One region of the Streptomyces sp. NPDC002324 genome, then DNA from elsewhere that is predicted to be linked to it. Evidence: riboswitches for the same ligand, from Rfam matches in the RefSeq annotation. Region 1 holds a riboswitch; the other holds the start of a gene.
What was found. Region 1 has a riboswitch for glycine ahead of gcvT (glycine cleavage system aminomethyltransferase GcvT). Riboswitches for the same ligand answer to the same signal wherever they lie in the genome.

Region 1 (10,486 bases):
CCAGGAGGCGCTGGACCTCCTTCTTCACCCCGCCCTCGGGCTCGACGCCCTGGAGCTTGAACGGCGCCGAGACGATGGTGCCGATGGTGTGGCGGGGGTTCAGCGAGCCGTACGGGTCCTGGAAGATCATCTGCACGTCGCGGCGCAGCGGGCGCATCCCGGCCGTCTTGAGGTGCGTGATGTCCGTGCCGTCGAACTCGACCTTGCCGCCGGACGGTTCCAGCAGACGGGTGATGAGCCGGCCCATGGTCGACTTGCCGCAGCCGGACTCCCCGACGACGCCGAGGGTCTCGCCCCGGCGAACCTCGAAGTCGATGCCGTCGACGGCCTTGACCGCCCCGACCTGCCGCTGGAGCAGGCCCTTCTTGATGGGGAAGTGCTTGACCAGGCCCTCGACCCTGAGCAGCGGTTTCTCGTCGGCGTCGGTGCGCGGGGCCGGCACGGCGGCCCGGGTCTCAGTCTCGCTCACAGCTTCGGCGCAATCTCTTCGGTCCAGATCCGCGTACGGTCCTCCTGCGACAGGTGGCAGGCGGTGAAGTGCCGGCCGCCGACCTCGCGCAACTCGGGGCGCTCGGTGCGGGTGATGTTGTCCTTGGGGAGGTCCGCGTACGGGCAGCGCGGGTTGAAGGCGCAGCCCGAGGGGACGTTGATGAGGCTCGGCGGCTGGCCCTTGACCGGGATGAGCCGGTCGGTCTGGGCGCGGTCGATGCGCGGCATCGAGCCGAGCAGGCCCCAGGTGTAGGGGTGCTGCGGTCCGTAGAAGATGTCGTCGACCGGGCCGCGCTCCACGCAGCGGCCGCCGTACATCACGAGGATGTCGTCGGCGATCTCGGCGACCACGCCGAGGTCGTGCGTGATGATGATGACCGCGGAGCCGAACTCCTTCTGCAGGTCGCGGATGAGGTCCAGGATCTGCGCCTGGACGGTGACGTCCAGGGCGGTCGTGGGCTCGTCGGCGATCAGCAGTTCGGGGTTGTTGACCAGGGCCATGGCGATCATGGCGCGCTGGCGCATACCGCCGGAGAACTCGTGCGGGTAGCCGTCGACCCGCTTGTGGGGCTCCGGGATGCCGACGCGGTCGAGGAGTTCGATGGCGCGCCTGCGGGCGACCTTCTTGCTGACGTCGTGGTGGACCCGGTACGCCTCGACGATCTGGCTGCCGACCCTGTAGTACGGGTGCATCGCGGACAGCGGGTCCTGGAAGATCATCGCCATGTCGCGGCCGCGCAGCCGGCGCACCTCGTCGGGGCTCGCCCCGACGAGTTCCTTGCCGTCGAGCCAGATCTCGCCGGACATCTGCACGTTCTTGCCGCGCGCGCCGAGCCGGTGCAGGCCCATGATCGCCAGCGAGGTCACCGACTTGCCGGAGCCGGACTCGCCCACGATGCCGAGGGTCTTGCCCTTCTCCAGCTGGAAGGAGAGGCCGTCGACGGACTTGACCAGGCCGTCGTCGGTGGGGAAGTGCACCTTGAGGTCGCGCACTTCGAGGAACGCCGTGGGGGCGTCCCCGGCACGTGCGGGCTCGCCCACGGCGGCCCCGGTCTTGGACAGTTCGGTCACGAGAGCCTCACCCGCGGGTCGATCGTGGCGTACAGCAGGTCCACCACAAGGTTCATGAAGACGACGAAGAACGCCGCGAGCAGGGTCACCCCGAGGATCGGGGGCAGGTCGTTGGCGCTGATCGACTGGACCGCGTACTCGCCGATGCCGTGCAGGGAGAACACGGTCTCGGTGATGAGAGCGCCGCCGAGGAGCAGACCGACGTCCATGCCGAAGACCGTCACCAGCGGGGTCAGCGCGGCGCGCAGGCCGTGCTTGACGACCACCTTGCCTTCGCGCAGGCCCTTGGCGCGCGCGGTGCGGATGTAGTCCTCGTTCATCGTCTCCAGCATGCCCGAGCGGGTGAGCCGGGCGTAGATGGCCGAATAGAGGAGCGCGAGCGAGCACCACGGCAGGAAGAGGGTGTTGGCCCACTGCGAGGGGTTCTCGGTGAAGGGGACGTACGTCCGGCCGAAGATCTCCAGCTGATAGCTGAACAGCAGCAGGGCGAGCTGGCCGGTGAAGAACATGGGCAGGGAGACGCCCGCGAGCGCCACGCCCATGGCGGCCCGGTCGAAGAACGAGCCGGGCTTCAGGGCCGAGATGACACCTGCCGTGATACCGCCCAGCAGCCACAGCACGGCGGCGCCGGAGGCGAGCGAGATGGTCACCGGCAGCCGGCCGGTGAGCTGCGGCCAGACCTCCAGGTGGTCCTTGAAGGAGTAGCCGAAGCAGGGGGCGTCACAGCGGACGGTGGAGGGCCCCAGGTCGTACGTGGCACCGGAGACAATGCCCTTGATGAAGTTCCAGTACTGCTCGTAGACCGGCTGGTCCAGGCCGAGGTTCCGCTTGACCGCCTCGATGTCCGAGGGCGAGGGGTTCTTGCCGATGTACTGCTGTGCCAGCTGGTCGGCGGTCTGTCCGGCGAGCTTCGGCAGGATGAAGAAGATGCCGAAGGTGACCGCGGTGACGACGAGCAGCAGGATCACCGCCGCGATCGTCCGGCGGATGATGTACGAGATCACGAGGACCGGCGCCGGCGCCCGCGGGTGTGCTCACCCGCGGGCGCCAATGCCTTCACCTGCCTTCCGGGGCTACTTCTTTTCCTTGACACCGATGTTGAGGTAGTCGTACTGACCGCTGAAGGCCGAGGACGACACCAGGTTGGTGGCGTACGGCGAGCGGTACAGCAGGACCTTGAAGTAGGTCAGCGGCACGATGGCGGCCTGCTCCATGACCTTCTTGTCGACCTCGGTGTACGCGGCGGTGCGGGCGGCCTCGTCGGTGTTGCCGATCGCGTCGTCGAGCAGCTTGTTGATCGCGGGGTCGTCCAGCTCGGACAGGTTGGTGTTGCCGGCCTGGCCGATGGCCTTGCCGTGCACGATCTGCTGCAGGAAGCCGTAGCCGGTGGGCCAGTCGGCGCCCCACTGCATCATGATGAGGCCGATGTCGTTCTTCTTGTTGAACTTCGGCACGCCCGCGTAGTCGGAGAAGTACTTGCCCGACGGGTACTGCTTGATGTCGGCCTCGATGCCGATCTTCTTCAGCGCCTCGACGATCGCGGTGGCCGCGTCGACCTCGCCCTGACGGTCGGTGCGGGCCGAGATGGAGGTCTTGAAGCCGCCCTCCTTGCCGCAGGCCTTCAGGTGCTCCTTGGCCTTGGTGACGTCACCCTTGTTGTCCGGGGTTGCGTACGTGTCGGCCTTCTCGTAGCCCGAGACGTCGGTGGGCAGGACGGTGGTGGCGATGTCACCGCGGATCGGGCCGCCCATGGCGGTCTGCACGGCGGTCTTGTCGATCGCGTACTCGACGGCCTTGCGGCACTCGACGTTGTCGAACGGCGCCACCTTGGTGTTGATCGCCGTGTAGACGAGACGGCCGCCGAGCGCGTTGTCCGTGTTGGCCAGCTGGTCCTTGTCCTTGAGGATTTGGGCCTGGGTCTGGGCGTCGACACCGGTGCCCTGGATGTCGATCATGGTGTCGCCGGACATGACGTCCTTGTCGATGGTGGCCTTGTTGACCTTCAGGTTCACCACGATCTTTTCCGGGTACTGCTTGCGCAGCGGGTCCGTCTTGGCGTCCCACTCCGGGTTGCGGACGAGGACGATCTGCTTGCCCTCCTCGTACTTCTCGAACTTGTACGAGCCGGTCGACACGACCTTCTTCGTGTAGTCGACGCCGGTGTCCTTGGCCCGCGGCACCGCGGCCGTCTGCGGCATGCTCGCCAGATAGTCGAAGTCGGCGAAGGGCTTGTTGAGTTTGAAGACGACGGTGTTGTCGTCCGGCGTCTCGATGGACGCGATGCCCGCCTCGTCCTTGTCCTTGTACGGGCCCTTGTACTTGTCCCCGCCGGCCAGCAGCTGCTGGAAGTAGTTGGGGCCCGAGGAGAGCACGTCACGCGCGAAGTTCGAGCGCTCGACCGCGTACTTGACGTCCTTCGAGGTGACGACGGTGCCGTCCTCGAACTTGACGCCCTGGCGGATCTTGTACGTCCAGGTCTTGCCGCCGTCGCTCGGCGTGCCCGCGCTCTCGGCCAGGTCCGGGACGAGCTCGTTGCCCGCCTCGCCCGCGCCGGGCTTGAACGTCATCAGCGGACGCGCGTAGAGGCGGCTGAAGTTGAAGCCGTACGCGTAGTACATGTTGCCCGGGTCGAGGGACTCGGGGGCGTCGGAGCTGGCGTAGGTGACCGTGCCGCCCTTCGCCGTGGACTCGTTGACGACACCCTTGGTCGCCGCGTTGGCACCGGCGCCCTTGGGGGCGTCATCCGTGCCGTCGTCCGCCTTGCTGCACGCGGACAGAAGCAGGCCGGCGCTGCTCACAACCGCGACAGCGGCCATTGCTGACCTTCGCATGATGGTCGGGTTCTCCTTCGTAGTTGGACAGTTGCGTGGGACTACGGGCCACAACCGGGCCGCGGTCGCAGACGTCAGCGGCTGCGGGGGTCGAGGGCGTCCCGGAGGCCGTCACCGAGGAGGTTGAAGGCCAGCACCGTGATGAAGATCGCGAGGCCGGGAACGATCATGTACTGCGGGTCGACCTCGAAGAAGTCGACAGCCTGGTTGAGCATGCCGCCCCAGGAGGCCTGCGGCGGCTGGATCCCGACACCGAGGAAGCTGAGCGACGCCTCGAAGATGATGTTCGTCGGGATGAGCAGGGTCGAGTAGACGATGATCGGCGCGACGAGGTTGGGCAGCAGCTCCTTGAACAGGACGTACGGGCCGCCGGCGCCCATCCCGCGCGAGGCGTCGATGAACTCCCGCTCCCGCAGCGCCAGGGTCTGACCGCGCACGATGCGCCCCATGTACGGCCAGTTGAAGAAGCCGATGACGAAGATCAGCACCGAGATGTGCAGCGGCAGTCCTTCGAGGCCGAAGGCGCCGCCCTGCAGTGTCGCGGAGATGGCGATCGCGAAGAGCAGCAGGGGGAACGCCAGGAAGGTGTCCATCAGCCGGCTCACGACCGTGTCGACCCGGCCGCCGTAGTAGCCGGCGACCAGTCCCAGCACCACGCCGATGGCGTTCGACAGGATCGTCGCGCCGAAGGCCACGACCAGGGAGACCCAGGAGCCCTCCAGGATGCGGGCGAGGATGTCGCGGCCGAACTTGGGCTCGACACCGAGCGGGTGGTCCCAGCTCATCCCGCCGAAATCGCCCTGGGGGAGCGAGGTGTTGGGATCGATCAGGTCCTGGTTGAACGCGTTGGGGTCGAGCCCCAGCAGCGACTGCAGCGGCCGGGAGAGGGCCGCGATCAGGATCAGCAGGACGACGATGAGACCACCGGCGACCGCCACCTTGTCGCGCTTGAAGCGGGTCCAGGCGATCTGGCCGAGCGAACGGCCCTCGATCTTCTTGGCCTCGACGCCTTCCAGCACGGCTTCGGGCTGTGCCTCGGCCTGCGATCCGGTCGTCTCAATGGGTGCGGTCATCGTCCCTCGTGCTTGCCCGTGCCGGTGGTTGCCGACTGTGCCTGGCGGCCGCCCGGGTCTGCGGTGCGGTCCGTCACCACTGCTCTTTCGTCTGCTCTGTGACTACTGCTGGGTACGAGGGAGAGGTACGGCATCGAACTTCGCAGCGTGAACAGCGCGTTCGCCGGATCCCCCCATCGCTCTGGGGGAGTCTTCAACGGCCGCGCGATCAGGCACCAGACCCGGCGGCGAATGTATGCGCAACCGTGATGTGGCCAGCGGGGTTCCGCTATCCGGACGTGACGCTCTGTTGAGCGGTGGGTGCGGTGGAGAGCCGTGGGCGCGGCGGTTCAGTACCGGCTCGGATAGCCGTAGCCGCCCGCCGCCGGGGCCTGTGCCGGGGCCGCGTGGGCCTCGCGGTCGTAGAACGGACGGGCGCCGGCGCGCAGCCACATGGCGACCGGGTCGTACTCGTCGGACATCGCGACGGTGGACACGGGCAGGCCGTCCGGGACGGCGCCGATGGACTGCTGCATCATCGCGCGCACCGAGTCGACGGCCGGCGGCGAGGTGTCGTACACGTCGAGGCCGATGGCCAGGTACGGCGCGCCGAGCGCGGGCTGCACCCAGGCGCGGCGCAGCGAGCGCACGGCGGGCGTGCGGTGCGCGTTCTGCGTCAGCAGGCCGTAGAACTGGGGGATCTCGATGGCCGGCTCGGACAGCCGGAGCGGGCCGGCGGGCTGCCGCTCCAGGCCCGTGGCGATCCGGCGCAGGTCGAGCCAGGGGATGCCGACGCCGCCGCCCGGGGCGTGCGGGTTCAGCCAGAGGCCGTAGTGGTCGGGGTAGAGGGTGCGGGCCACGTCGAGGCCGTCCACCACCTCGTAACTGCGGTTCCAGCCACTGGCGGAGAGCTCCTGGGCGGAGGTCACGCACGGGGCGTAGTTGAACCCTTCGACCTCCATGTTCCCGTACTGGGCGTCCGGGGAGCCGCCCTGGCCGTGCCAGAGCAGCATCCAGATCTGGCCGGAGGACGGGGTGGCGAGGGCACGCAGCAGCGCCTCGTAGGCGTCGTAACGCCCGGGCGTCACCTGCCGCAGCATGTGCTCGACCTGCCCGGTGGCGATGCGGCTGCCGCTCGCGCTCACGTTGGCCGCCCTTCGATGTGGACCGTGGTGGGTGGTGGACCCTGGTGGTGGGAAACAGCTTAGGTGGTGTGCGGGTTGAGCCGGTCAGGGCTCGGGGGTTGTCGTGCGTCACGCGGAGCGGGCGCGTTGTCGCTGGTCGCGCCGTTCCCCGCGCTCCTTCGGGAAGCGCTGATCAGTAGCCCTGTTGGTAGAACGGCCGTACCTTCTCGCGGAGCCAGTCCCCCACCGGGTCCTGGGCGACGTCCAGGAAGACCATGTTGACCGGCCAGGGAACCGGGGTCTTGGCCAGGGCCCTGCCGAGGGCGGCCAGGGGGAGGCCGCGGTCGGCCTCCCACGAGGCCAGTTCGACACCGATGAACATGACGGGGGCGGCGGTCTCGATGGTGGCGAGGCAGCGTCGGGCGGAGAGGACCACCCCGGTCGCGGCGAACTCGGCGGAGGCGGCCGCGAGGAAGTCCACGGGGTCGTCCTGCCAGTCCGGTTCGAAGAGCCGGACGCGGGCGCCGTTCGCCGCGCCGTCCAGCGGGGTCCGTCCGGCCCGGCACAGCTCGGCCACGGCGGGCGGCGGCAAGGGCATGCCCACGACGCCGTCCGGGTTCAGGGCGAGGCCGATCTGCGGGGGCAGACCGCGCGCGAACTCGACGGCCGGGGCGATCGTGAACGACATGTGGTGGCCGACGACCTGGCGGAACTGCTCCTCGGAGGTGAAGACCGGCACGTACGCCTGGCCGTCGAACTCCATCGTGGGCAGGTCGAGCTGACCGCTCTGCGGGCCGCCGCCCTCCGGCAGCGGCACCCATACGAAGCTGCGGGCCAGCACCTCCACGATCCGCGCCCCGGCCTGAGGCACCCCGAGCGACGCGGACAGCACCTCCTCCAGCTCGTTGCCGGGCCACCCGCCGTGCCCGTGGGGATGTGCCTGTGCCGGAAAGTCCGCCGGGAAGTCCATCTGCTGCCTACCGCTTTGCTCCGTGATGCTGTTGTCCCTGCACCTTAATTGCTTCCGGGCCGGGGGCGCGCCCTTCCGGGGCGCCCCGCTACCCCACGAAGTCGATCCGCTTCAGGACGTCCGCCGCCGCCCGGTCGAGGAGCACCGCCGCGCCGCACCCCTGCGGCAGCCGTCCCTCCTCGACCGCACGCAGCAGCCTGGTCATGGCACTCCGGTGCCGCGCGAAGGCGTACCGCGACACCCCTCGCCCCCGCTCCCGCTGCCCGTCCCGCGCCTCGCCGGGTGTCACGTCGAGCAGCAGCAGATGCAGGGTGCCGCCCCGCCTCCTGGCCTCCCGGGCGAGCCAACTTCGTACCCATGCCTGCGCCCCGCAGTCGTGCACGACGACGCCCTCCCCCGAACGCAGGGCGCGCCGCAGCCCGGCGTAGTGGGCGAGGCGCACGAAGGGCCGGTACGCCGCGTACGGCAGATGGCGGGCGAAGCGCGCGTCGAACCGGTCGCGGGTGTCCTGGGAGTCGATCCGGACGCCCGGGACGCTCCGCCGCATCAGCGTCGACTTGCCGCTGCCGGGCAGTCCGGTCACCACCACCAGGTCCTGCGGGCCGAAGGACAGTCCGTGCGGGCTGCGCCCGGCACGTTCCCTGAGGTCGCGGACGACCGCCCTCGGGAACGGGCCGCACGCCTCACCGGCCGGTGCGACGGGCTGCTTGGGCATGGCGATGCCCGAGGTCGTCGCGTACGCCGTGGTCCTGTTCACCGTGATCGTCCTCCCCAGGGGTATGGAGACCCATCCCCACAGACTGTAAAGAAAAGGTAATGCCCGATCCCTCCTGGTTCAGTCCTCGTCCTGCCACAAGAGTGCTACGAACCGCTGTGTCCGCTTCCTCTCGTCGTCCCCCACCTGTGAAAGGTCCCCCTGCCGCGCCGCGTCGATGCGTGCAATGATGTGCGCGCCAACTGCATACCGGCCGCTTGAATCCGCGCGGGAGAGCTCCCAGCAGTCTCGCTGGGGCGCCGAAGGAGCAAGTCCCTCCCTTGAATCTCTCAGGCCCAGATACCGCGCGGGCGAGGCACATCTGAAAAGCGGGCCGCACCTCTCTTCCGTAGGGGACGGCTCCACCCAAGGTGCAAACCACGACCACCGGTACGCGCGGTCGCGGTGAACCTCTCAGGTTCCGATGACAGAAGGGGAGGATCGCCCTCGCCTGTCATGCCCTGGGAGCAGAACCGATGAGCAGTAGCCCCACCGCTGGATCGCGCCGTACCGCGCTCGATGCCCTGCATCGTGCCCTCGGTGCGACGATGACCGACTTCGCAGGCTGGGACATGCCCCTGCGCTACGGCTCCGAGCGCGACGAGCACCTCGCCGTCCGCGCGAAGGCCGGTCTCTTCGACCTCTCCCACATGGGCGAGATCACCGTCTCCGGTCCCGGGGCCGCCGCGCTGCTCGACCACGCGCTGGTCGGCCACATCGGCGGTGTGAAGCCCGGCCGCGCCCGCTACACCATGATCTGCCGTGAGGACGGCGGCATCCTCGACGACCTGATCGTCTACCGGCTCGCGGACACGGAGTACCTCGTCGTCGCGAACGCCTCGAACGCCCAGGTGGTGCTGGACGCGCTCGTCGAGCGGGCCGCCGGGTTCGACGCCGAGGTGCGGGACGACCGGGACGCGTACGCGCTGCTCGCCGTCCAGGGGCCCGAGTCGCCCGGCATCCTGGCGGCCCTCACCGACGCCGACCTCGACGGTCTGAAGTACTACGCGGGCCTGCCGGGCACGGTCGCCGGGATCCCCGCGCTGATCGCGCGCACCGGGTACACCGGCGAGGACGGCTTCGAGCTGTTCGTCGCGCCGGAGCACGCCGTCGAGCTGTGGCAGGCGCTGACCAAGGCGGGCGAGGGCGTCGGCCTGGTGCCCTGCGGGCTGTCCTGCCGGGACACGCTCCGCCTGGAGGCGGGGATGCCGCTGTACGGGCACGAGCTGTCCACCGGGCTGACGCCGTTCGACGCCGGGCTCGGGCGGGTCGTGAAGTTCGAGAAGGACGGCGACTTCGTCGGGCGCACGGCTCTGGCGGCCGCCGCCGAGCGTGCCGCCTCGGCCCCGCCGCGCGTCCTCGTGGGCCTGGTCGCCGAGGGCCGCCGGGTGCCGCGCGCCGGGTACCAGGTCGTCGCCGACGGTCAGGTGATCGGCGAGGTCACCTCCGGAGCGCCCTCCCCGACGCTGGGCAGGCCGATCGCCATGGCGTACGTCGACGCCACGCACTCCGCGCCGGGCACCGCCGGTGTGGGCGTGGACATCCGGGGCAGTCACGAGCCGTACGAGGTCGTGGCGCTGCCGTTCTACAAGCGGCAGAAGTGACACCTTCGTAGAAGCGGCGTCGTACGGACCCCGAGCGTGACCCTCGGCACATCCGCGCTGTTCAACAGCGGTTTCAGCCGTCCCCCCTTCATCACCACTCCCCCGCGTACAGGAGAATCCAGGCCATGAGCAACCCCCAGCAGCTGCGTTACAGCAAGGAGCACGAGTGGCTGTCGGTCGCCGAGGACGGCGTCTCGACGGTCGGCATCACGGAGTTCGCGGCGAACGCGCTCGGCGATGTCGTCTACGCCCAGCTCCCCGACGTGGGCTCCACGGTGGCCGCGGGCGAGACCTGCGGCGAACTGGAGTCCACCAAGTCGGTGAGCGATCTGTACTCGCCGGTCTCCGGTGAGATCACCGAGATCAACGAGGACGTCGTCAACGACCCGTCGCTGGTGAACACCGCCCCGTTCGAAGGCGGCTGGCTGTTCAAGGTACGTGTCGCGGAGGAGCCGGACGACCTGCTCTCCGCCGACGAGTACGTCGCCCACACCGCTGGCTGAGAAGACGAGGTCGTACGCATGTCGCTTCTGAACACACCCCTGCACGAGCTGGACCCCGAGGTCGCCGCCGCCGTCGACGCCGAGCTGC
Region 2 (10,486 bases), on a different contig from region 1:
ACGGGGGAGACGCTCGTGGGCCACAATCCGGCGGACGAGCTGGCACGGCGGCGCAACCGGGCGGTCTGAGGGGCGCCCCGGCCTCAGGGTGGGGCGTTGTCAGTGGCGTAGGGCAGCATCGGAGCTGTGAGAACCGCGCCCACGATCCTGCATCTCGACATGGATGCCTTCTACGCCTCGGCGGAGCAGGCGTCGAAGCCGAGTCTGCGGGGGAAAGCCGTTGTCGTCGGCGGGCTGGGGCCGCGCGGGGTGGTCGCGACCTCCTCGTACGAGGCGCGGGTCTTCGGGGTGCATTCGGCGATGCCGATGGCGCAGGCGCGCCGCCTCGCGCCGAACGCCGCGTATCTCACGCCGCGCTTCACCTTCTACCGGGCGATCAGCGATCAGGTCATGGGGTTGTTGCGTGCGTTGTCGCCGCTGGTGGAGCCGCTGAGCCTGGACGAGGCGTTCGTGGATCTGGAGGCCGGGGGCGCGGCCTCGGACGAGGCGTCGGCGCGGCTCGTGGGGGAGCGGTTGCGTGCGGACATACGGGCCATGACCGCGCTGACGGGTTCCGTGGGGCTCGCGGCCTCCAAGATGCTCGCGAAGATCGCCTCCGAGGAGGCCAAGCCGGACGGGCTGGTGCTGATCGAGCCGGGGACCGAGCGGGCGTTGCTGGGACCGATGTCCGTGCGGATCCTGCCGGGGGTGGGCCCGGCGACCGGGGACCATCTGCGGCGGGCCGGGATCACCACGGTCGAGGAGATCGTGGAGGCGGGGGAGGACGAGGTCGTACGACTGCTCGGCAAGGCCCATGGGCACGGGCTGTACGCGATGGCGCTGGCACGGGACGACCGGGCGGTGGTGGCCGAGCGGGACACGAAGTCGGTGTCGGTGGAGGACACCTACGACGTGGACATCCATGACCGGGTACGGGTCCGGATGGAGGTGCAGCTGCTCGCGGACCGGTGTGTGCGCAGGCTGCGGGAGGCCGGACTGTCGGGGCGGACGATCGTGCTGAAGGTGCGACGGTACGACTTCTCGACGCTGACCCGGTCCGAGACGTTGCGGGGACCCACGGACGATCCCGCGGTGGTGCGCGAGGCCGCGGCCCGGCTGCTGGAGGCCGTGGACACGACGGGTGGGGTGCGGCTGCTCGGGGTCGGGGTGAGCGGGCTCGCCGACTACACGCAGGAGGACCTGTTCGCACAGGCGGCGGGAGAGCCGGAGCTCGTCGAGGAGGAGGCCGGAGGCAGCGTGGAGGTGCCCGTGGCGGAGGAGAGCGCGGGCGGGGAGCGGATCTTCAGGGCCGGGCACGATGTGCGGCACGCCGAGTACGGGCACGGCTGGGTGCAGGGGAGCGGGCTCGGGCGGGTCACCGTGCGGTTCGAGACGCCGCTCGATGTGGGGCCGGGGCGGGTGCGGACGTTCAGGACGGACGACGCCGCGCTGGAGCCGGCGGAACCGTTGCCGCTGGTGCCGGGTGGGGTGCTGGGCTGAGGCCACGGTGGCGCCAGGTGGCACCGGGGTGGCGCGAGGGCGCGTCGGCCGTCCGGTGCCTTCGTGCCGGCCGCGGGTGCGGCGGGGATCGGCTCAGGTGTCGTCGCGCTTCGCCACGTCGCCGAAGTCGCGGTCCAGGGGCGGGGGCGGGGCTATGTCCAGGCCGTAGTGGTGGTAGAGCTGGAGTTCCTGTTCCGGGGAGAGGTGGCGGCCCACGCCGAAGTCGGGGGCGTCCTTGATGAGGGCGCGGTCGAAGGGGATGCGTAGGGTGCCCTCGTACAGTTCGCTGGGCTCCAGGGGGACGAAGGCGTCGCGGCCGAAGAGGCCCATGCGTATCGCGGCCCACTCGGGGATGCCGGTGGCGTCGTCCAGGTAGACCTCGTCCACGGTGCCGATCTTGCTGCCCTTGCGGTCGAACGCCTTGCGGCCGATCAGGTGGCGCGGATCGATGTCGGTCTGCACGGGCCCTCCAGGTGGTCGCCAAGGGGTTGCAAATCGTCTCTCACCACTACGAAAAGGCACATCGGGAGTGGCGGCCACTCGAAGACCTGTGCGTTGCCCGCGCTGATACGCTGGCAGCGGCTGCTGACCCCGTGCGGGAGAGTCCTCCGGACACCATCCGGAGGCGCCGAAGGAGCAAATCCTCCCCGGAATCTCTCAGGCTCACGTACCGCACGGACGAGGTCACTCTGGAAAGCAGAGCGGGTGCCACGGCTCCCGCTCTCACCGACGGTGAAAGCCGGTTTGTACCTGGACCGGTGAAGCTCTCAGGTTGAGATGACAGAGGGGGAGGCCGTCGGGGCGCCCGTGCCGTGGTGCCCCTCGAAGGTCGTGTCAGACCAGGAGGCCTCCGTAATGACCGCCCATCGCATTCCGCTTTCCGAGCTCGAACAGGGAATCCCCTTCGAGCGGCGCCACATCGGCCCGGACGCCGAGGCCCGGGCCAAGATGCTCGCGCACGTCGGGTACGGCTCGCTGGACGAGCTGACGGCGGCCGCGGTCCCGGATGTGATCAAGAACGCCGAGGCGCTGGACCTCCCCGGGGCGCGTACCGAGGCCGAGGTGCTCGCCGAGCTGCGTTCCCTCGCGGACCGCAACCAGGTGCTGGGCTCGATGATCGGGCTCGGGTACTACGGGACCTTCACACCGCCCGTCATCCTCCGCAACGTCATGGAGAACCCGGCCTGGTACACGGCCTACACCCCGTACCAGCCCGAGATCTCCCAGGGGCGGCTGGAGGCCCTGCTGAACTTCCAGACCGTGGTCGCCGAGCTGACGGGGCTGCCCACCTCCGGGGCCTCGCTGCTCGACGAGGGCACCGCCGCCGCCGAGGCCATGGCGTTGTCGCGGCGCATGGGCAAGAACAAGAAGGGCCTCTTCCTCGTCGACGCGGACGCGCTGCCGCAGACGATCGCCGTGATCCGGACCCGCGCCGAGCCGGCCGGTGTCGAGGTCGTCGTCGCCGATCTGAGCGAGGGAATCCCGGCCGACATCGCCTCGCGCGACATCAACGGGGTGCTCCTGCAGTACCCGGGCGCCTCCGGTGTCGTACGGGATCTGAAGCCGGTCGTCGAACAGGCCCACGCACTCGGCGCGCTCGTCACCGTCGCCGCCGATCTGCTGGCGCTGACCCTGCTGACCCCGCCCGGTGAGCTGGGCGCCGACATCGCCGTCGGGACCACACAGCGGTTCGGTGTGCCGATGGGCTTCGGCGGGCCGCACGCGGGCTACATGGCCGTACAGGAGAAGTTCGCGCGCAGCCTGCCCGGACGGCTCGTCGGGGTGTCCGTGGACGCCGACGGGCACAAGGCGTACCGGCTGGCCCTGCAGACGCGGGAGCAGCACATCCGGCGGGAGAAGGCGACCAGCAACATCTGTACGGCGCAGGTGCTGCTCGCCGTGATGGCCGGCATGTACGCCGTCTACCACGGTCCGGAGGGGCTGCGGACCATCGCCCGGCGTACCCACCGGTACGCCACCGTGCTCGCCGCGGGGCTCACGGCCGGTGGGATCGAGGTCGTGCACGGGTCGTACTTCGACACGCTGACCGTGCGGGTGCCGGGTCGGGCCGCTGAGGTCGTGGCCGCCGCGCGGGAACATGGCGTGAACCTGCACCTCGTGGACGCCGGTCTGGTGTCGGTCTCCTGCGACGAGACCACCACGCGGGCCCAGCTGGGCGCCGTATGGACCGCGTTCGGCGTGGAGGGCGACGTGGAGGTCCTGGACGCCGCCGCGGCGGACACGCTGCCCGAGGAGCTGCTGCGGTCGGACGACTACCTGACGCACCCGGTGTTCCACGACCACCGCTCCGAGACCGCGATGCTGCGCTACCTGCGCCGGCTCGCGGACCGGGACTACGCTCTGGACCGGGGCATGATCCCGCTCGGCTCCTGCACGATGAAGCTCAACGCCACCACCGAGATGGAGCCGGTGACGTGGCCCGAGTTCGGGCAGCTGCACCCGTTCGCGCCCGCCGGGCAGGCGCAGGGGTATCTCACGCTCATCCGTGAGCTGGAGGAGCGGCTGGCGGAGGCCACCGGGTACGACAAGGTGTCCCTGCAGCCGAACGCGGGCTCGCAGGGGGAGCTGGCCGGGCTGCTGGCCGTGCGCGGGTATCACCGGGCGGCAGGTGACGAGCAGCGGACGGTGTGCCTCATCCCGTCCTCCGCGCACGGCACCAACGCGGCGAGTGCCGTCATGGCCGGCATGAAGGTCGTCGTCGTGAAGACCGCCGACGACGGCGAGATCGACGTCGAGGACCTGCGGGCGAAGATCGAGCAGTACCGCGACGAACTGTCCGTGCTGATGATCACGTACCCGTCGACGCACGGCGTGTTCGAGGAGCACGTGGCCGACATCTGCGCGCAGGTGCACGACGCGGGCGGCCAGGTGTACGTCGACGGCGCCAACCTCAACGCGCTGGTGGGGCTGGCCAAGCCGGGCCACTTCGGCGGTGACGTCTCGCACCTGAACCTGCACAAGACGTTCTGCATCCCGCACGGCGGCGGTGGGCCGGGCGTCGGTCCGGTGGCGGTGCGCGAGCACCTGGCGCCGTATCTGCCGAACCACCCGCTGCAGCCCGCGGCCGGTCCGGAGACGGGCGTCGGCCCGATCTCGGCGGCGCCGTGGGGCTCGGCGGGCATCCTGCCGATCTCATGGGCGTACGTCCGGCTCATGGGCGGTGAGGGGCTGAAGCGGGCCACGCAGGTGGCGGTGCTCAGCGCCAACTACATCGCCAAGCGGCTGGAGCCGCACTACCCGGTGCTCTACACCGGCCCGGGCGGGCTCGTGGCGCACGAGTGCATCATCGACCTGCGGCCGCTGGCCAAGTCGACCGGGGTGAGCGTCGACGACATCGCCAAGCGACTGATCGACTACGGCTTCCACGCGCCGACGATGTCGTTCCCGGTGGCCGGGACGCTGATGATCGAGCCGACGGAGTCGGAGGACCTTGGCGAGCTGGACCGGTTCTGCGAGGCGATGATCGCGATCCGCGCGGAGATCGAGAAGGTCGGCTCGGGCGAGTGGCCCGCGGACGACAACCCGCTGCGGAACGCACCGCACACCGCGGGCGCGCTCGGCGGCGAGTGGAAGCACGCCTATACGCGCGAGGAGGCGGTCTTCCCGGCCGGGGTCTCGCGCGCGGACAAGTACTGGCCGCCGGTGCGCCGGATCGACCAGGCGTTCGGTGACCGGAACCTGGTCTGCTCCTGCCCGCCGCTGGACGCCTACGAAGAGTAGTCGGACGCGGATACGCGTCGGGGCCGGTTCGGAGAGTGCTTCTCCGGCCGGCCCCTCTTCTGTCCGGGCGGGCGCCCTGTGCGGGGCGCTCGCCCTGCGCGCACGTGAGTGCGGCTCAGGCGGCGGTCACCACGGTGCCCATCGGGCGGTGCGGCGCGATGATCTGGCCGTCCGGCAGGAGCTCACCGGTGTCCTCGAAGAGCAGAACGCCGTTGCACAGCAGGCTCCATCCCTGCTCCGGGTGGTGCGCCACGAGTCGGGCGCCTTCCCGGTCGGCGGATTCGGCAGTCGGGCACAGTGGCTGGTGCTGGCACATGGTTGTTGGGATCTTTCGGTTGGTCGTGTGGTCTGAGATGGCTGTTTTGTCTGTCCCGCGGCGTGAAGCCCCGTTCATGGCCGCCCCCCGTTGTGATAAATCGGTCCGGTCCCAGTGTTGCCCCACGGGCGTCGATCCGCAGGCATTTCGCAGCACGACTTCTTCACAGGTTGATGACGCATCGCCCGCCCGGATGGTTCATCCCTCTCGCACTGTCCTTTCGGGTGGTACGCCATGGTCGGATGGGGCTAGTCCGGCTGCGGGGAAGAGCTGGGAATAGCTCGTACGAGCGTTTTGACGCCCGAAGGAGCGGTAATTCCGCGTAGTCGGAAACAAGCGCCCCGTCACCGGATATCGGCGTCGGGGCGCGAGGGGTGCGAAAGGCGAGGCGATCCGGATTTCAGGCGGGTGATCCCAGCAGGGGGGCGGGTGCCAACCGGGTGGTCAGTACCGGGAGGAGGTCGGTGACCCGGTGGGGCCGGTGGGCGGCGATACCGGGCGGTGCGGGCGCCAGCGGGACCAGCAGGTCGGCCGGGGCCGGGTCGCCGGTGGCGCCGTCTGCGGTGGGATCGGCGTGCAGCCAGAGCGTGAGCATGTACAGCTCGGGCACCGACAGCAGGCGTGGCTGGTAGGGCTGCTGCATGACGTCGGCCTGGCGCAGGGCGCGCTCGGTCGAGGTGATGTACGGGCCTTCGAAGAAGTGCGAGAACGCCCAGCCGTCCGGGGTCAGTCGGGTCTCGGCGGCGGCCACGGCGCGGTCGCCGCAGCGGATCAGGAACCGCCATCCGGTGAGCCGGGCGATGCCCGTGCCCTGCGGGGTGATCCGGTCGAGTACGTGGACGGGCAGCGGGAGTTCGGGCGTGGCGGGCCCCTGGGCGTTCTTCAGGGCGGGAGTTCGCGCCTCGTGGACGGCGGTGGGAGAACCGAGTGCGGTGAGGACGGTGCGCAGGGCGGGCGCGGGAGCCGGGGGGACATGCAGCGGCATGGTGGGTCGCCTCTCCATTCGACAGGCACGGTGGCGCGAGGGCGGGGGCGGACGGCGCTGTCAGCTCTCGGGGATCGGGGAGACGGGTGCCCGGGTCCGGGTGCGTGGGTGGGGTCCGCCGCGTGTGGCCTGACGGCAGGACCGAGGACCGCGAGTGCCGACTCTCAGCCTCGTTTGCGAAGTTTATACGACACGTGTTCACACAAGGTTTCGTCTAGCCGCTCCGGATATGAAGAGCAAGGCGGTATCAGGACGCCGGAACATGGGTGTCACCCCTATTTCCGGGGGGAGTGTGGCGGTGACCTCGGATTACCGTCGCGTAACGGACGGCCGGTTGTCGTCGGCGCTTTTTACGAAAGGGCGCCGCAGAAAGCGCGTACTCTTTCTTGCCCGCTGAATGTGCCAGAAGCATGCCGACGAAATAGGGTCGGAGGTGACCGCGCTCAGCCTAGCGTGTGCAGGTCCCGCTCGGGACGTTACCGCTGGCTCTGCCTGGGCATCATGAACCGTGGACCCGGGACACCAGTGGCCGAGGCGTCGGCCTGCCCATCCGAGGAGGGACACTTCGATGGGGGAGAAGGTCGTGGCGGGGCCGTTTGGCCTCTCCGATCGCCAGCAGTACCGCGACAAGCTCCGGCAGTGTCTGACGGGGCTGGCGCGACTGTTGGAGGAGAAGCGGTTCGACCGCCCCAGGAACCTCATGGGTGTGGAGATCGAGCTGAACCTCGTCGACGGCGACGGTCAGCCGAGAATGATGAATGCGCAAGTACTCGAACGGATTGCGAGTCGAGATTTCCAAACAGAACTCGCCATGTTCAATCTGGAAGTCAACATAGCTCCACATCGGCTGGACGGCAGGGTATTCGACCAGCTTTCCGAGGAGCTGCGCACGTCCCTCGCCTACGCCGACCGCAAAGCGATCGAGGTGGGTGCGGGGATCGTGATGATCGGTATTCTGCCCACGCTGGGCCGTGACGACCTGGTCTCCTCGAACCTCTCCGCGGGCGACCGCTACACCCTGCTGAACGACCAGATCGTCGCCGCCCGAGGTGAGGACTTCACCCTGGACATCGACGGGGTGGAGCGGCTCGTCTGCACCTCGAAGTCCATCGCGCCGGAAGCCGCCTGCACCTCCGTGCAACTGCATCTGCAGGTGACCCCGGGACGGTTCGCCGATGTGTGGAACGCCGCCCAGGCGGTCGCCGCCGCGCAGGTCGCCATCGGGGCCAACTCGCCGTTCCTGTTCGGGCACGAGCTGTGGCGGGAGTCGCGGCCGCCCCTGTTCCAGCAGTCCACCGACACCCGCCCGCCCGAACTCCAGGCCCAGGGCGTACGGCCGCGCACCTGGTTCGGGGAGCGGTGGATCTCCTCGGCGTACGAACTCTTCGAGGAGAACCTGCGCTTCTTCCCGGCCCTGCTGCCCATCTGCGACGACGAGGATCCGATCGGCGTCCTCGACGCGGGCGGCATCCCCTCACTCGCCGAACTCACCCTGCACAACGGCACGATCTACCGCTGGAACCGTCCCGTCTACGGCATCGCCGACGGGGTTCCGCACCTGCGGGTCGAGAACCGCGTGCTGCCCGCCGGGCCGACCATCACGGACGTGATCGCCAACGCGGCCTTCTACTACGGCGTCGTCCGCGCGCTCGCCGAGGAGTCACGGCCCGTGTGGACCCGGCTGCCGTTCGAGGCGGCCGCCGCCAACTTCGACGAGGCGTGCCGGCACGGCATCGACGCACGGTTGCAGTGGCCGCGTGGGCGCTACGGCGGCGTGGGGCCGGTGGACGCCGTGAACCTCGTACGGGACGAGTTGTTGCCGCTCGCCGAGGTGGGACTGGACTCGTGGGGGGTCGAGCCGGTCGACCGGGACTTCTATCTCGGTGTGATCGAGGAGCGCTGCCGACGGCGGGTCAACGGGGCGTCCTGGCAGGTGGAAACGTTCCACCGGGCGCTGGCCAAGGGGCTCGGACGGGATGCGGCGCTGGCCGCCACCACGCGGCGGTACGGCGAGCTCATGCACTCCGGGGAGCCCGTGCACAGCTGGCCGGTCGGGCTGCCGGAGCCGGTGCCGCTGGGCTGAGGAGCCGCCTTCGAGGGCAGCCGCCGGAAAGTCCCGGACCGCCGCGGGTGATGATGGACCCTCGGCGGGGCCGGACAACTGGAGGCGTGGGTGCAGGGGCAGGCGGAGGCGGCGGAGGGCGCGGTGCCGTGGGAGCGGCCGGGCCGGCGGATCCTGCGGGACGAGACACTGCTCGTGCTCGGGGTCTCGCTCGGCGCGAGCGGAGTGTCCGCGCTGATCAGCTTCATCGGATCGGTCACCAGGCCGGGCGGGCTGAAGGACCAGGCGGCCACCATGAACGCCTCGGCCGCCCCGGGCCGGCCCTGGCTCGACCTCGCGTGGCAGCTCTTCGGCATCACCACCGCCCTGGTGCCCGTCGCCCTGGTCGCGCACTTCCTGTTGCGCGAGGGCGCGGGACTGCGCACCCTCGGGTTCGACCGTACGAAGCCGTGGCCCGACCTCGGCCGGGGCGCGGCGATCGCCGCCGTGATCGGCAGTACGGGCATCGCCTTCTATCTGGCGGCCCGCGGCCTCGGGTTCAACCTCACGGTGGTGCCGGAGGCGCTGCCCGAGGTGTGGTGGAAGTACCCCGTGCTGATCCTCTCCGCGATCCAGAACGCCGTCCTCGAAGAGGTCATCGTGGTCGGGTATCTGCTGCGCCGGCTCCAGCAGCTGGGCTGGTCACCGGGGAGCGCGCTCGCCGCCAGCTCGGTGCTGCGTGGGTCGTACCACCTCTATCAGGGCATCGGCGGGTTCGTCGGCAACATGGTGATGGGCGTGGTCTTCGTCTACCTGTACCGGCGTTGGGGGCGCGTGGGGCCGCTCGTGGTGGCCCACTCGCTGCTCGACATCGGGGCGTTCGTGGGGTACGCGCTGCTGGCGGGGAAGGTGGGCTGGCTGCCGACCGCGTGAAGGGTGGCCGTGGGGTCGGGCCGTCGGAGGCGGGGCGTGCGGTCGGCGGACCGGGGGAGGGGCGTGCGTCGGGCCGGCGGGGCTGTCAGGCGAGGAGTTCGCCGTCGACGACCGTGACCGCGCGGCCGGAGAGCAGGGTGCGGTCGCCGCGGAGTTCGGTGCGGACCCGGCCGGAGCGGGGGGAGGCCTGCAGGCCGGTGAGGTCCGGGCTGCCCAGGCGTGCGGACCAGAAGGGGGCGAGCGCGGTGTGGGCGCTGCCGGTGACCGAGTCCTCGTCGATGCCGAGGTTGGGGAAGAAGCAGCGCGAGACGTAGTCGTGGCCGGCTGCGGGGTCCGCGGCAGGGGCCGTCGCGATGATGCCGCGCTCGGAGTAGCGGCCGAGGGACCGGAGGTCGGGGGCGAGACCCAGGACCGTCTTCTCGTCGGCCAGCTCCACCAGGAGGTCGCCCACGTTCGGGCCGGTGTCGACGGCGCTCAGCGGTTCGGCGCCCAGCGCCTCGGCGACTCCGTCCGGGACGGCCACCGGGGTGAGGGGCGCGGTCGGGAAGTCGAGGGTGAGCGAGCCGTCCGGGTGGGGCGTGGCGGTGAGAACCCCGCTGCGCGTGGCGAACCGTACCGAGCCCTGATGGGTGTTCGTACTGCTCAGGACGTGTGCCGTGGCCAGGGTGGCGTGGCCGCACATCGCCACCTCGGCGACCGGCGTGAACCAGCGCAGCGCCCAGTCGGCCTCGCCGCCCGCCGGGAGGGGATGGGCGAACGCGGTCTCGGCGTGGTTGACCTCTCTGGCCACGTATCGCAGCCAGATGTCGTCCGGGAAGGCGTCGAGGAGGAGGACTCCCGCGGGGTTGCCGGAGAAGGGGCGGTCGGTGAAGGCGTCCACGATACGAATGCGCATGGGGAGGACGCTAGGGGGTCGGTGGAGCTGCGGGCCAAGGCCAATTCCGGGGTGGTGGACTCGTTTCGAGGGCGGTTCGGGCGCCGTTCCGGGGGC

Region 2: another riboswitch for glycine. It lies ahead of gcvP (aminomethyl-transferring glycine dehydrogenase); the one in region 1 lies ahead of gcvT (glycine cleavage system aminomethyltransferase GcvT).

Annotation. Positions count from the first base shown of each region.
Region 1 covers NZ_JBSFCF010000035.1:92-10,577, reverse strand. Annotated here, with positions in the region: gene ACWCRJ_RS33925 (dipeptide ABC transporter ATP-binding protein) at 1-469, opposite strand, end outside; gene ACWCRJ_RS33920 (ABC transporter ATP-binding protein) at 466-1,560, opposite strand; gene ACWCRJ_RS33915 (ABC transporter permease) at 1,557-2,564, opposite strand; gene ACWCRJ_RS33910 (ABC transporter substrate-binding protein) at 2,634-4,391, opposite strand; gene ACWCRJ_RS33905 (ABC transporter permease) at 4,466-5,464, opposite strand; gene ACWCRJ_RS33900 (enhanced serine sensitivity protein SseB C-terminal domain-containing protein) at 5,794-6,588, opposite strand; gene ACWCRJ_RS33895 (enhanced serine sensitivity protein SseB) at 6,761-7,537, opposite strand; gene ACWCRJ_RS33890 (AAA family ATPase) at 7,626-8,294, opposite strand; glycine riboswitch at 8,511-8,607, shown strand; glycine riboswitch at 8,608-8,732, shown strand; gene gcvT (glycine cleavage system aminomethyltransferase GcvT) at 8,768-9,895, shown strand; gene gcvH (glycine cleavage system protein GcvH) at 10,021-10,398, shown strand; partial or broken gene ACWCRJ_RS33875 (serine hydroxymethyltransferase) at 10,417-10,486, shown strand, end outside.
Region 2 covers NZ_JBSFCF010000002.1:9,128-19,613, forward strand. Annotated here, with positions in the region: gene ACWCRJ_RS03010 (MerR family transcriptional regulator) at 1-69, shown strand, start outside; gene ACWCRJ_RS03015 (DNA polymerase IV) at 127-1,479, shown strand; gene ACWCRJ_RS03020 (PRC-barrel domain-containing protein) at 1,573-1,941, opposite strand; glycine riboswitch at 2,066-2,162, shown strand; gene gcvP (aminomethyl-transferring glycine dehydrogenase) at 2,335-5,220, shown strand; gene ACWCRJ_RS03030 (DUF5999 family protein) at 5,336-5,536, opposite strand; gene ACWCRJ_RS03035 (hypothetical protein) at 5,937-6,521, opposite strand; gene ACWCRJ_RS03040 (glutamate--cysteine ligase) at 7,090-8,604, shown strand; gene ACWCRJ_RS03045 (CPBP family intramembrane glutamic endopeptidase) at 8,695-9,495, shown strand; gene ACWCRJ_RS03050 (PhzF family phenazine biosynthesis protein) at 9,581-10,390, opposite strand.